DNA from 2 places in the Halomonas sp. A3H3 genome. Region 2 is predicted to be linked to the other one. Evidence: predicted binding sites of a transcription regulator. Region 2 holds the regulator's gene; the other holds the start of a gene.
What was found. The regulator sigma-54, encoded in region 2, starts transcription at its own class of promoters, with help from an activator protein. The targets are predictions, from matches to a motif close to TGGCACNNNNNTTGCTNT.
Positions count from the first base shown of each region.

Region 1: HALA3H3_RS00040 (HAD-IIB family hydrolase) is a predicted target of sigma-54. The motif match lies at 3,346-3,363, and genes of this name have one in related genera.

Region 1 covers NZ_HG423343.1:4,982-12,256, reverse strand. The annotation lists gene HALA3H3_RS00060 (GNAT family N-acetyltransferase) at 1-258, opposite strand, end outside; gene HALA3H3_RS00055 (FlgO family outer membrane protein) at 344-874, opposite strand; gene HALA3H3_RS00050 (hypothetical protein) at 939-1,604, opposite strand; gene HALA3H3_RS00045 (OmpA family protein) at 1,815-2,825, shown strand; gene HALA3H3_RS00040 (HAD-IIB family hydrolase) at 3,477-4,394, shown strand; gene HALA3H3_RS00035 (glycosyltransferase family protein) at 4,455-5,675, shown strand; partial or broken gene HALA3H3_RS00030 (methyl-accepting chemotaxis protein) at 5,832-7,275, opposite strand, start outside.
Region 2 covers NZ_HG423343.1:5,106,570-5,114,658, reverse strand. The annotation lists gene HALA3H3_RS23275 (YhdP family phospholipid transporter) at 1-126, shown strand, start outside; gene tldD (metalloprotease TldD) at 123-1,574, shown strand; gene yjgA (ribosome biogenesis factor YjgA) at 1,626-2,147, opposite strand; gene pmbA (metalloprotease PmbA) at 2,271-3,611, shown strand; gene HALA3H3_RS23255 (HPr family phosphocarrier protein) at 3,628-3,897, opposite strand; gene rapZ (RNase adapter RapZ) at 3,943-4,875, opposite strand; gene HALA3H3_RS23245 (PTS sugar transporter subunit IIA) at 4,963-5,433, opposite strand; gene hpf (ribosome hibernation-promoting factor, HPF/YfiA family) at 5,438-5,746, opposite strand; gene HALA3H3_RS23235 (RNA polymerase factor sigma-54) at 5,844-7,256, opposite strand; gene lptB (LPS export ABC transporter ATP-binding protein) at 7,386-8,089, opposite strand, start outside.

The DNA of each region.
Region 1 (7,275 bases), 5.1 Mb from region 2:
ATCCACGGTGACACGGCCGATCTGCTCACCCTGTTTCTCGACGATATAATACAAGGCATTGGGGTAGGCGGTTCCATAACCGATTGCTTGGGCCTTAACCTGCATCTCAAGCAGCGCCTCAATCATGTCTTGATCAGCCAGCGCTAGTTGCAGGTCTTGCCGGATATCTCGATAAAGCGCTTCAAGAAAAAGATGATCTGAATCTCTAGAGGGCCGAAGTTGCAACCCATCGTTTAAGTGCCCGCCAATACCTGCCATTCGTTTGCCATTGCCCAAGGATATAAGTTGATTGAATCGCCCACCACTACAAGATAAACGTGAGCTTGCCAAAAATCGTGAGTGCTCACCAACCCCCTTGGCCCTCTAACAAGCTTCGGGTGTTGTTATTGAGCGGTAAGCGGAAATCGGCGCTGCCGAGTACCATGGCATCACCTGCTCGCACGACCCGAGCACTTACATAGACGTAGTCCTGGCCCTGTGCATAGGTGCCCATTAAAATTGAACGGGCGTTGTGCTGAGCGGTTAGGCGCTGAACTTGCCGTGATAGAATCAATTCCCCCACGCTCTCTTCGATAAACATGCTGTCGCGCATTTTGACTTCGCGTACCTGCATACCCTGGCGGGCCAGTGCGGAGGCCATAATTTCAGAGCTAATACGCCCAAGCGTAGACGACTGGCTTAGATTGTCGATGCTCACAAAAGTGGCGGCAATCATGGGGCTATAGCGCGTGAGCTCTGGATTGCTGGCAACCATCTGCTCGGCAGCGGCATGAACCAATTCAGAGAGATCGGGTTCCGGTTCGGCGGGCGTGTTGTTAGCATTGCCCAGCGCGCTGCAACCAGCCAGTAACAGTAGCGTTATGCCCATGGTCATCCCACGGGTAGCATGGCCGATAGAGCGAGCGCGCCAAGTAGTTAAAAGTGTCATCAGCATGAAATTACCACGTATCAGTAAGGGGAACGGAGGGTGTGGTAGGTGCCTGAGGCACGCGATGAGGGGCATATTGACGACGGTCACCGGCATTGATGTAGTAAATGTTGGACGAAGAGTAGAGAATTCGTTCGCCATCGATAATTTGCGTGGTCACGATGATCTCTTCGTCACCGGTGTATGTCCAACTACCGCTGGTGGTATCGGCAAGCATGCCGGCGGGGATTAATCCCAGCGCAGGTTCGCTCCACTGATTAAACGGAATCGTGGCTACCGCAATGCCCGCGGTGAGTGCGGTAAAAGCGCCAACCGGTGGGCGGATAAAGCCGCGGTCACGGTGCTCGACAACTTCGACGTCGATAGTGATATTGGCGCTGTTTGCAGTGGGGACGGTGGTAAGGTTAGCGCCCCGTGACACCAGTTCGCTGGTCAGCAGTGCGCGAAAGCCACGCCCAAATTCACCGCCACTGTAGGCGTGCAGTGCTTCACTGTCTGACTCGCTGATGTGTAAATCGCGATTGCGAACGCGCTCGCGTTGTAAAATGCTGGTAGCTTCATGGCGGGCCAGCACATCCCAGTGGTGAGCTGCCTGCATACGTTGCTGTTCGGTATAGGGGTAGGTAGTGGCGATCGGCGCTTGAGATGTGTTGGCATAAAAGCAGCCGCTAAGCATTAAGCTTGCCAGCCCCAAACTAACAGGACGTATGAAATAGGGTAATGGAAATAATCGGGGACGGGTGCGCACCTGCTGGTTCCTTTTTCGCTACAAAACGGCTTTTGATAGACTATGTGCTTTGCTTAGTTTGCCATGCCTAATTCGACGTATCTAATTCATCATACCTAGCAAGATCGGCCACGAGGTTAAAAACTTGAATGAGCGATAATGCCAATGCTTGAAGATCACCGCGGCGGTCCGCGCCATGATTCGCTGATGTCGGCCTATCATGAAAGTGATAGCGGTAGCGGTTGGATGATCAGTTATCTCGATATCATGACCTTGTTGGTGGCTCTGTTCGTGGTCATTATCGCCGCTGCAGGGCCGGTTATTCCTCAATTGAACCAGAAGGATAGTGTGAGCGAGGACGCGAGCACATCCTCGCCTACTTTGGGAGTCCCCCTGCCTGAAGCATTGGCCCAGGTAAGCCATGAGCGTGAGAGTGTCGCCCGGTGGAGCAGTGCAGGATTGAACCCCATGGCGATTAGTGCGGCACTTGGCGTGGCAGGGCTGCCCAAGCTGGCCGATCTTCCTCGACGAGTCAGCTTCGGTGTTCCACCGCTTTTGGCAGCACCATTGCCGCCTGCTGAGCCGGTTATTTCTTTACCAAAACTACTGATGCCCGCGGGCAGCGATGATTTTACATCGCCCTTAGCTGACTACATGGTGGTGTTAACCGACCACCCCCCGGCAAATGTACAAGCGGTGAGCGATGAGTCAGTAGCGGGGGCGACTGCGCTAAATCAGGCGCTTTCGGAACGCGTTGAAGAGTCTACCTATTTGCCCGACCTGGAGGGTGTTGAAGTATCGCGGGTGGCTGAGGGGATTAGCCTGCGTGTACAGGATCAACTGCTGTTTCCCTCTGCCACGGCTGAGCTAACCAACGATGGGTCGTCACTAGTGAGCAGTTTGCTCGAGACTATTCAGCGCTACGATGGCGAAGTGTGGGTGGAGGGCCATTCGGACAGCCAGACCATTAGCACCGAGGAGTTCTCATCTAACTGGGCGCTGTCGAGTGCTCGTGCCATTGCCATTGTGGAAGCGCTGGAAGCGGCGGGCGTGGATGCTGAACGCCTTCGCGCAGTCGGCTTGGCAGCAACAAAACCGCTAGAGAGCAACGCCACCGCGGAAGGGCGTGCACGTAATCGGCGGGTTGAGGTGGTGATTCATGTGGAGTAAGGGGCAGTTAATAGAGGAGTAAATAGCTGCTCAGCTATAAGGAAAATGTCATTGCGAGAAGCGCAGCGACGCGGCAATCTGATTTGTCAGTGATAGCTAACCCCGAGATTGCTTCTCTATGTTTGCAATGACGGCAACATGATCGCCACGCTTCGCTCGCGATGACATAAGAGGGGCAATGACATAGAAAAAAGCCCGCCGGGGGAGGCGGGCATTAAAGGGCTTGGCTCACTGCAGTCCACTGGCATCAGGTGAGGGGGTGTACAGGGTTGCCAGTGGGTACAATATCAGTATAGCTATTTATTAAGCGTTGCCAAGTGCGGTAAAGCTTTTTTTACTTTTTATCATCTTAGTTATCGCTAATGCTTATTCTGAAAGGGGCTGTACAAAGCGCACCGATCTGCTTCATGCACTTTTGTGGTGCGTTTTAACTGCCTCTTTTTGGTGCTTGCAAGTACTCTGATTTATTTATCCCGTCAAATTCCACGTAACCCTCTGTTGAATAGACACTTCTCTGTTTTGGCTTATTAATTGCTATGCTTTACGTAGCAATTAATAGCTGGTCATAGTAGTTAATAGCTGGCCATAGCTATTTAGGCGTTCTAGACATGACGTCTTAACGAAGCGTTAAGGCCGAAGAGAGGTAGTGCTATGCCTGAACCCGCTCGTCTTTCAGCGTCAACCCCTTCGGTTGATCCGGCTCTGCAGCCGCGGCTTGTCTTGACCGATTTAGATGGCTCACTGCTCGACCATCACAGTTATGACTTCAGCCCTGCTGCTCCCTGGCTTGCCCGCTTAAAGCAAATGGGGGTGCCGGTGGTTCCGGTGACCAGTAAAACCCGTGCCGAACTGATACTGCTGCGCGAAGCGCTAGGCCTCACGGCAACCCCATTTATTGCTGAAAATGGTGCGGTTATTGGTCTCCCCCCTGGCTGGTGTCATGCACGCTTAGACCGTCCAGACAGTGGCCGTGATGGTGTCGTTATCAAACATCCTGGTGTGGATATTGGCTTTATACGTGCCCGATTAAAGGTGTGGCGTGAACGCTTGGATATTCGCTTTACCCGCATGGGAGAGATGAGCGTAGCTGAGGTGATGGAGCTTACCGGGCTCGACGCAGTTCGCGCCCGGGATGCTCGGCAGCGGGAAGGTAGCGAACCGTTGTTGTGGGAAGACTCGGCCGCGGCCCTTGAGACGTTTCGCGCCGCTTTAGAGGGGGATGGCTTACAGCTTACTCAAGGTGGGCGCTTTTGGCATGTAATGGGGCGCTCCGCCGATAAGGGCAATGCCGTCGAGTGGCTGGTTAAACGCTTCACGGCATTAAGAGGGCGAATGCCTCTTTCATTGGGTTTGGGAGATGGGCCAAACGATATCACCATGCTCGAAGCAGTGGATCAAGCGGTCGTGATACGAGGTTGTCACGACTTAGCCGTAGAACCCCGCAACGCTTCGCTCTATCGCACGGATGCCACAGGGCCAACTGGCTGGGCTGAGGGAGTGGCCTACTGGTGGGGGCGAGATGACCGCCGTTTAGCGACGGCGGAAAAGGGCGATGCCGCTCTCCTTTGAGTACAGTTATTTGAGTCCAGTACTTTGACCCCAGTTCTATGAATCCAGGGAGGTAAGTGAATGAGTGACTTTCATCAAAACGGAATTATTACCGACTTTCACAACCTTACCCGGCGCTCGGTGGAGGCGCTTGAACAAGAGCTGTGCCAGTTTGCTCGACGACGTCCAATGGGGCTGATTCTACCGTCGCTGTTTTCGGAGCTGGAAGGGCCAGCGCTGTCGGCGATCGTCGATGAGCTGGTTAAAGTCCCTTATCTCAACGAGATTGTCATTGGCCTGGATAGAGCCGATCGCGAGCAATTTTTATATGCTCGGGAGTTTTTCTCACGCCTGCCGCAACACACGCGCATCTTATGGAACGATGGCCCACGGCTGCGCGCCCTGGATGCGGAGCTGGAAGAGCACGGTTTAGGCGCTTTAGAGCCTGGGAAAGGGCGCAATGTATGGTATTGCGCAGGCTATATGCTGTCGTCAGGGCGCTCGACGGTGGTAGGGCTTCACGACTGCGATATTTTGACCTATGAGCGTGGGCTGCTTGCGCGCTTGATGTATCCGGTGGCGCACCCCAATTTCAATTACAGCTTCTGCAAAGGTTATTACCCCCGTATTGCCGAGGGCAAACTGAATGGGCGCGTCTCACGGCTGTTAGTCACACCGCTGCTGCGGGCGCTTAAAACTGTCTGTGGGCCGATGCCCTACCTTGATTACCTGGATAGCTTTCGCTACCCACTGTCAGGTGAGTTTGCGATGCGCAGCGAAGTGCTTGAGGGGATTCGTATGCCTGCGGATTGGGGGCTGGAAATTGGCGTTTTGTCGGAGTTACAACGCAACTACTCCCTGCGCCAGCTCTGCCAGGTAGATATTGCCGATGCCTACGACCACAAGCATCAGCCGGTTAGCGAAGATGATCCTGATAGCGGCTTAAACCGCATGAGCCTGGATATTTCAAAAGCGCTCTATCGCAAACTAGCCACCCAGGGGGTTACCTTTAGCAGCGAAGACTTCCGCACGCTTAAAGCTACCTACTACCGCTTTGCGCTGGATTTGATCGAAGCCTACGACCACGATGCGACGATGAACGGCCTAAGCCTTGATCGCCACAGCGAAGAGCAGGCCGTGGAGCTGTTTGCCAGTAACCTGCTCGAAGCGGGCAATCTTTTTATGGATAACCCACGTGAGCGACCCTTTATCCCCAGCTGGAACCGTGTTCAGGCCGCGGTGCCAGATCTGCTCACGCGTATGCACGAAGCGGTAGAGCTGGATAACCAAGGTAAGGTTTAGCGCCTATTCATATATCATTGCAAGGAGCCTACTCATATGTCATTGCGCAAGGAGCCTACTCATATGTCATTGCGAGGAGCGCAGCGACGCGGCAATCTCGATCTGCGATGGCAGGTAACCCCGAGATTGCTTCACTGCGCTCGCAATGACAAGACATCAAAAATCGCTGTGCTGGAGGGCTGCACGCGGAGCCGATGACGAGGCGGGTAAATTTGCTTGTGCATGTCCCGTGCTCTGGTTAATGCGGAAGTGGGCAACCAGTTGACGCAGCTGAGCACTGAGCTGTGCGAGCGTTTGGGTGGCGTGGTTACTCTCTTGCACCAGGCCGGCATTTTGCTGGGTCATTTGATCCATCTGCGTTACCGCCTGATTGACCTGCTCAATGCCGCTGCTCTGCTCAATGGTGGCTGCAGAGATTTCCTGAACCAGTGTACTGAGCTGTTTAATGTCATCGACCATGCCATTGATCTCATCGCCGGTGTCATGCACTTGACGGCTGCCTTCCACCACTTTGCTGTCCGACGCTTCGATCAGCGTTTTGATCTCTTGGGCGGCAGCAGCCGAACGGCTGGCTAGCTGGCGAACTTCATTGGCGACAACGGCAAAACCGCGCCCCTGCTCGCCGGCTCGGGCGGCCTCCACAGAAGCATTAAGTGCCAAAATGTTGGTTTGGAAGGCGATGCCGTCAATGGTGTTAACGATGCTGCTCATTTGGGTGGCGCTTTCGTTAATCGTCGCCATGGTGGAGATCACCGTGGACATTGAGTCACTGCCGCGTTGAGCGCTGTCAGCGGTGCGTGTGGCAAGTGTTCGCGCGTGATCCGCATGTTCGGCATTTTGTTTAACCGTGGCGGTAAGCTGCTCCATGCTGGAGGCCGTTTCGGCCAACGACGCTGCCTGCTCTTCGGTGCGTGTGGAAAGCTCTTCATTAACACCCACAATCTGCTCTACGCCACTGTTAACCTGGTTTGCGCCGTGGTGAATATCGCCAATGGTATTGGCCAGGGTTTCACGCATCCGGTTGATATCAAATAGTAAGCTCTGCTGATCCTTCGGCGAAAGCTGAGTGGTTTGGGTCAAATCTCCATCAGCAATATGGCGTACTACGCTAGCTGCATAGCGTGGGTCGCCCCCCAGCCTGCGAGCAACATCACGAATGACCCAGCCCATTAGCAGCGTTACAGGAAGGCCTATAATCAGCAGTACCATTACCGAGTAAATTAAACGTGTAATAAAAGCTTCGTTTATATCATCTACATAAACACCCGTGGCCAGCGACCACTGCCATTCGGGAAGATAGGCCACGTAACTGATTTTCGGTACCTGCTCATCACCAGTAATACGACGGGAGTAGTAGTCAACGTGCCCACCGCCAGCTTGAGCTGCTTCTCGAAAAGCAGCGTAAAGATCCATGCCGCTGGCATCCTGGTAAGCGCTCATGTCTTCACCGCGGGGGCGCTTGGGGTGGGAAACGATCTTTAGGTCATCATCGAAGGAGAAGATATATTCTCCACCGCCAAAACTGACGCTAGACATATTGTCGATGGCACGCTGTTGGGCTTCTTCAAGGCTGAGCTCTCCAGCAACTACCCGCTCTTGT
Region 2 (8,089 bases):
GTGGGTGGCGCGCTGTTCCTTGCTGACCAGCTGTTTGGCGACGCCTTAGATCGCGCCACGACACTCCATTATCGCGTGCGAGGCCCTTGGACTTCGCCGCAGGTTACTTTAGAAGGCCCCCAATGACCGCATATAAAAGTGATGTAGATACGGCCGCCGCCATTCTGTTGACCCCCGGAGGGCTCGATTTAGAGGCTCTGGAAACGGGGTTGGGCTACGCCATGGGCGCGGGCATTGACTATGCCGATCTCTATTTCCAGCGTACCTGGCAAGAGGGCTGGGTACTGGAGGATGGAGAGGTAAAAGAGGCCAGCTACAATATTGACGGTGGCGTCGGCGTACGCTCACTGGCAGGTGAAAAGACTGGCTTTGCCTACTCCAACCAAATAACGGCCGATGCGCTAATGGACACCGGCCGCACGGCGGCAGGCATCGTCCGCAGCGGTCAACGTCTGCCTGGACAGTTGGTGCGCCCGGTATCCGCCATGTCGCGCTATGCGGGAATCGACCCCCTGGCCGGGCTAAGCGCGGAAGACAAAGTCACCATGCTAAAACAGGCTGACCGTGTCGCCCGTGCCGCGGATCCCAGCATTAGCCAAGTGAGTGCTTCTCTTTCAGGTACCTACGAAGTAGTGCTGGTGCGGGCAAGCGATGGCACCTTGGCGGCGGATATTCGCCCGCTGGTGCGCTTTAATGTCAGCGTTATCGCGGTTAAAAATGGTCGTCGTGAGCGTGGCAGTGCGGGCGGCGGTGGCCGTTACTCCATGGCCAAGCTGCGCGATGACCAAGTTGCCGAGCAGTACGCCAAAGAGGCGGTGCGTCAGGCACTGGTCAACCTGGAAGCCGTCGATGCGCCCGCGGGGCAAATGCCTGTGGTGCTGGCGTCGGGGTGGCCGGGAATTTTGCTTCATGAAGCCGTCGGCCATGGTTTGGAAGGGGATTTCAACCGTAAGGGCAGTTCCGCTTTTGCTGGCAAAATGGGCGAGCGCGTGGCCGCAAAAGGCGTGACGATTGTCGATGATGCGACACTATCGGATTGCCGTGGCTCAATGAGCGTGGATGACGAGGGCACGCCGGGCCAATACACGCCGCTTATCGAAGACGGCATTTTGACCGGCTATATGCAGGACAAACTCAATGCCCGCTTAATGGGTATGGCTCCCACAGGCAATGCGCGACGCGAATCCTTTGCCCACCTGCCGATGCCGCGCATGACGAATACGGTCATGCTTGCGGGCCAAGATGAGCCCAGCGATATTATCAAAAGCGTTAAGCGCGGTATTTACGCGGTGAGCTTTGGGGGCGGGCAGGTGGATATCACCTCTGGCAAATTTGTGTTCTCTGCCAGCGAAGCCTACTTGATTGAAGACGGTAAGGTGACGGCGCCGGTGAAAGGCGCCACCTTGATTGGTAACGGGCCGGAAGCGATGCAGCGTGTTTCCATGATTGGCCATGATATGGCGCTGGATACCGGTATTGGCGTGTGTGGTAAAGAAGGGCAGGGCGTGCCGGTGGGTGTGGGCCAGCCCACCCTGAAATTGGATGAGCTGACCGTCGGCGGCACGCAGTCTTGATAGGCGGTCTTGAAAAGCCGTCTTAAAGAGGCTGCTTTTAAAGTGCGGTTTTTAAAGCGCTAAGGTTTCGCGCAGGTGTTTGAAGAGCTTGCGCGAGCTGGTCGGCGGTTTGCCCTGTTCGCGTTCCCGCTGGGCGTTGCGAATCAATTGACGCAGTGTCTGGCGATCGGCGTCGGGGTGCTCCGCCATAAACAGGTCAACTGCCGCATCGCCCTCGTCAATTAAGCGTTCCCGCCATTTTTCCAGTCGGTGGAACGCGTGGTCGCGCTGCTCTTGCTCCTGATCGATGGAGTCGAACACGGCTTGAATGGCGGTAAGATCCTCTTTACGGATCAGCTTACCGACATACTGCATATGGCGGCGGCGACCTTCATGGGTGCGAATACGCGAGGTTTCCTCGATAGCGCGTAGCATATCGTCAGAGAGGGGGAAACGGGCGCGTTCCGCCGGTCGCATGGCGATTAAGGTTTCCCCAAGTGCCTGTAAGGCATGCATTTCGCGTTTGAGTTGCGACTTGCTAGGGCGTTCTTCCTGTTCTTCTACTTCAACGGGATCGGGACGTTGCTTACGCATAGTGTGACTCACAGACAAGATTCGTGGCGGCATTATACCAGCTGCGAGTACAACATTGATTCGCCGATGACACTCTCTTGCAAGACTTTGGTTGAGAGGCATTCGGTTGAAATAGGAGGCCATATGGCACAGGCATTTGATGCATCCGCGCAGCAGTCGCTATTGACCGCGCGCGCCGAAGAGGCGTTAGCGCTGGCGAAGCGCTTGGGCGCGGATGCTGCCGAAGTAGGCGCAAGCGTCGATCAGGGTATAGGCGTTAGCGTACGCCTGGGCGAAGTTGAAACGGTTGAGTTATCCCGTGACCAAGGCATTGCCGTCACGCTATACGTGGGTCAACGTAAAGGCAGCGCTTCATCCACTGATGCCAGCAGTGCCTCGATCCAGGCAGCCGTAGAGAAAGCGCTGGCGATTGCCCGCTATACCGGCGAAGACCCGGCCGCAGGGCTGGCCGATGCCTCCCTTATGGCTACTGAGTTGCCCGATCTAAAAGTGCACTACCCCTGGGCGCTCACAACGGATGAGGCGATTGAGTTAGCGCTTGCCTGCGAGCAGGCGGGGCGAGACGTTGACGGCATCTCACAGTCAGATGGCGCGTCTCTCTCCAGTGGCGAAGGGGTGCGCGTTTACGCCAATAGCCACGGCTTTTTAGGTACCCAAAAGGGCAGTAGTCACTCTCTTTCTTGCATGCTGATTGCCCAAGACGCGAGCGGTATGCAGCGTGATTATGACTACACCTCTGCCCGTGACCCCAAGGCGCTACGTGACCCCGCTGAGGTGGGGCGCGAAGCCGCGATGCGTACGCTGCGCAGGCTAGGTGCTAAACGGCCGCCAACGGGCACCTTTCCGGTGCTGTTTGACCCATCGTTGGCCAGTGGCTTGGTTGGCCACCTGCTCGGTGGGTTAGCCGGTGGTGCGCTTTACCGGCAGGCCTCGTTTTTGTGCGACCGGCTCGGTACACCATTGTTTCCCGACTGGTTTAGTCTCGAAGAGCGGCCAATGGAGATTGGCGCCACGGCAAGCTCACCGTTTGATGGCGAGGGCGTGCAAACGCGCAATAATCGCTTTATCGATCAGGGACGCATTGCCAGCTATATGCTCTCTTCTTACAGCGCTCGTCGTCTCGATATGCAAACCACGGGCAATGCCGGTGGGGCACGTAACGTGCGTTTAGCAACGCCACTGCAATCACGCGAAAGCTTGTTGCAAGAGATGGGGCGGGGTATTTGGGTGACTGAGTTGATGGGCCAAGGTGTCAACGGTGTGACCGGTGACTATTCCCGCGGTGCAGCAGGTTTTTGGGTCGAAAATGGAAAGGTGCAGTACCCGGTCGAAGAGTTCACCATTGCTGGAAACCTGGAGCGGATGTTTGCTGGCTTAGTAGGTATTGGCGATGACACTGATACCCGTGGCAGTGTTCACACGGGTAGCTGGTTGATTGATGCCATGACCGTGGCGGGGGACTAACAAGTCAAGCGGCGGCTTACTGATCCTCCTCAAAGCGGGCGTCGAACAGCGCTTGAATCGCTTCAAGCGCCTGTTCGGCGTCATCGCCTTCGGCGGTGATTCTAAGCTCGGTGCCACAAGGTGCGGCAAGCATCAGCAGTGACATGATATTGGCGGCGTCGGCGGCCTGTTGCTGTTTGTAAACGCGTATGTTTGCCGTGAACTGTTGGCCGCATTTGACCAGTTTTGTCGCCGCGCGAGCGTGTAGCCCGCGTTGATTGGTAAGTGTAAGTATGCGTTCTGGCACCCTGGTTCCTTTTCGCCGAGTGGTGTCATTAATGGATAGACGCGCTTAAGAGGTCTCTGGCCGCTCGTTAGGTGTGGAAGCGCTGACGAGGGGAGCGGCCAACTGTTCGCTTATGGTGTAGTGCAGACCCAGTTCGCGGTGGCGAAGTTGAACTTCGCCCATGCTAGGAGTCAATTTTTCCGCTAACTTCTCGGCCATATAGACCGAGCGGTGCTGGCCACCAGTACAGCCAATCGCGATAGTCATGTAGCTACGTTGGCTATTCTGGTAAGCGGGTAGCCAACGCTCTAGCCAGGCCAAGATGTCGTCGCTCATGGCATCAACAATCGGATAGCTGTTCAAAAAAGCCACGATTTCCGCGTCGCGGCCAGTGAATTGGCGCAGCGTTGGATCCCAGTACGGATTTGGCAGGCAGCGCACATCGAAGACCAGGTCGGCGTCTAACGGTACGCCGCGTTTATACCCAAACGATTCCAGCGTTAGCGTCAGCTTGTCGCGCCGCTGATGGGCTACTTGGTCGGTAATGCGACGGCGTAAATCGTGCACCGATAATCGTGATGTATCGATCAATAGGTCGGCCAGATCGCGAATATCCTCTAGCGTCGTCTCTTCTTTATTGATCGCCTCTTCCAGCGTCATTTCGCTATCGCGGGTCAGCGGATGACGGCGACGCGTTGCTGAGTAACGCTCAAGCAGTATGCGCGCATCGGTGGTCAGGTAAATAACTTGAAAGTCGATTTTACGCTGGCGCAACTCGTCTAATAAAGAGGGCAGGCGCTCCAGAGCTCCCGGCAAATTGCGGGCATCAATACTCACCGCTAAATGTGCTCGGTCGCCCTGGTCACGCAGTTCATCCACCAACGACCCCAGCAACATAGCTGGGAGGTTATCAATCGCGTAGTAGCCAAGATCTTCCAGCGCTTGCAAGGCGATAGATTTACCTGACCCGGAGCGGCCGCTAATGATCACCAGTTGCATAGAGTCTCTCTTTGCTTTGATCAAGCTGCGTTGAGGGTGGTGAGCGGATAACCTGCTGTGATCTGCCCTGAACAGGGTTTCAGACCCTTAGGCCGCTGATTGCTCGCGAATTTTGGCGGTAATCAGCTCAAGCAGTTCGCGCTGGCTGGCTGCTTTACGCAGTTGCTGGCGCGTGTCCGCATCATTCATGATGGTCGCTACCTGACCCAGCAGTGAGAGATGCGTGTCATCTGCCTCTTCGGGTACCAACAGGACAAACACCAGATCTACCGGGTCGCCGTCGATAGCGTCAAAATCGATCGCTTCAGCCAGTTTCAAAAATCCAGCGATAGGGGCGTTGCAGTGGGGGCTACGCGCATGAGGAATAGCCACGCCGTTACCAATACCCGTACTACCTAAGCGCTCGCGGCCGATTAAACGGCTAAACACTTCTTGGCTGTCCAGGCTGGGGATATTTTGGGCGATAAAGGTGCTGTAAAACTCCAGCACCCTTTTTTTGCTGCCCCCGGGGACGTCGAACAGAACGCGTTCCGGGGGGAGTATGGTTTCCAACGTCATTGAATTAACGCACACCGGCGCCTTGGGCGCGAGCTTGTGCTTTTTCCTTGTGTTTAACGAGTTGACGGTCGATTTTGTCCGCTAGTGCGTCGATAGCGGCGTACATATCACTGTCTAGGGCTTCCGCATGTAAGTCAGCACCTGCGGCGTGCAGCGTACAGGCGGCCTGCTGGCGCTCTTTCTCCACTGATAAGGTGACTTGCACCGTAGTTATATTGTCGTAATGGCGCTCTACACGCTCAAGCTTTTCGTTGACATAGTCACGCAAGGCGTCAGTCAGTTCTACGTGATGACCAGTGATATTTACTTGCATTGACGTGCTCCTTATCCATCGGACTGTACTTCGATTGTAACCCTTTTTGCCGCGTTGCAAAGCCCTTGTCGAGAGTTTCCCTGAAACGTTAACGAAGTTAGCGCAAACGACGCCGTTCACTGGAAGAGGGAATGCCCATGGCTTCACGGTATTTCGCCACCGTACGACGCGCCACTTGAATCCCTCCTTCGCCTAATAGCGTCACTAAGCGGCTGTCTGAAAGCGGCTTGCCGGGCGGCTCCTCTTGAATCAGTTTCTTGAGTCGTGCACGGATGGCGGTGCTGGAGTGGCTGTCGCCATCTTGACCGCTCACCTGGCTTGAGAAAAAGTATTTGAGTTCAAACACACCACGGGGTGTATGGATATATTTTTGCGTCGTTACCCGTGAAATAGTCGACTCGTGCATCTCCACGGCTTCGGCAATGTCGGCCAGTATCAGTGGTTTCATGGCTTCTTCGCCGTGCTCTAAAAAGCCAATCTGGCGGGTAATGATTTCGCGACCAACACGCAGCAGCGTATCGTTTCGGCTAGAGAGGCTCTTGATCAACCAGCGCGCTTCCTGCAAGTGCTCTTTGAGAAACTGGTTGTCATCGCTTTTATCCGCACGCTTAATCAAGCTGGCGTAGTCGGGCTGAATGCGCAGCCGTGGCAGGGCCTCGGGGTTGAGCTCTAAATGCCAGCCTTCATTATCGTGGCGGACGACTAGATCGGGGGTGACATAGCTGTCATCGGTGTCGCCGTAGGCGCTGCCTGGGCGTGGGTCTAGGCTGCGAATAAGCAGGATGACATCGGCCAGCTGTTCGTCGTCGAGCCCTAGACGGCGTTTCAGCAGACGCATATCGTCTTTGCCAAGCGCTTCGAGAAACTGCCGCACCAAGCGGCGGGCGGGAACCAGCAGTGGCGTATCATCGGGGAGAGCTGCGAGCTGCAGCATCAAGCACTCACGCAAGTCACGGGCAAATATGCCGGTCGGCTCAAACTGCTGGAGCTTGAGTAGAATGGTTTCCACTTCGCGCTGGCTTAGCCCGTCAATGCCCTGGGCACGAAGCCCTTCACGGATGTCGTTGAGCGGCTGGGTCAGGTAGCCGTTGGCGTCTAGCGCGTCGATTAAGCTTTCCGCGACAAGCTGCTCGCGAGCGCTAAAATCGGTCATGGCGAGTTGCCACAGCAGGTGGCCATGAAGGCTCTGCCCGGCTGCCTGGCGCTCAAAGTCGGGGCCTTCGCTGCTGCCCCCCTGGCTTCCCATATCTTGATAGGTATCTGACCAGTCGCTATCTACCGAGAGCTCAGTAGGGATGCTCTCTGACCACTCTTCTTCCTTAGGCTCGCTGACAGCCTGTTCACTAAATTCATCTTCCTGCTCCAGCATGGGATTGGCATCGAGGGCCTGCTGAATTTCTTGACGAAGATCCAGCGTAGAGAGTTGCAGCAGCGCAATGGCCTGCTGCAACTGGGGCGTCATGGTCAGCTGTGTGCCGATACGCAGTTGGAGAGAAGCTTTCATGACCATCTGAGAACCACTCGTTAATCAGAATGCTCCACCCTAGTGCGAGTGAGTGCTTGGCGCAAGTGCAATAAGCATGCCATTGGTCGTAAAGTTGTTTTAAAGCGCTATTTAGGGGTGATTAAGGCAAAAACATTACAGGCGAAAATCGGCGCCCAAATACACATCCCTTACTTTTTGGTTGGTGAGAATCGAGGCGGGCGAGCCACTGGCGATGATTTGCCCATCGCCGACGATATAGGCGATATCGCAAATGTCTAGTGTTTCACGCACGTTGTGATCGGTGATCAGCACGCCGATATGGCGCTGTTTCAGTGCACGAATGATGGTTTTAATCTCACCTACCGAGATGGGGTCAACGCCCGCAAAAGGCTCATCGAGCAGAATAAAAGCGGGCTCTGTGGCTAGCGAGCGGGCTATTTCTACACGCCTGCGCTCGCCGCCCGAAAGGCTCATGCCCAGGTTGTCGCGAATATGGGTGATATGGAAGTCTTCGAGTAGCGCTTCCAGGCGCTGTTCGCGATCGCTGCGGTTAAGCTCTTTGCGGGTCTCGAGTATCGCCATAATATTCTCGGCAACCGAGAGTTTGCGGAAAATAGACGCCTCTTGAGGTAGATAGCCAATCCCCGCGGCTGCGCGCTCGTGCATGGGGGCGCGCGTTAAATCCACATCGTCGATACCCACCTTGCCAGCGTCGGATTTGACCAGCCCAACAATCATATAAAATGAGGTGGTTTTGCCCGCGCCGTTGGGGCCCAAAAGGCCAACGACACTGCCTTGGGATATCTCCAGATTGATGTCTTTGACCACTCGGCGGCGTTTGTAGCTTTTAGCCAGGT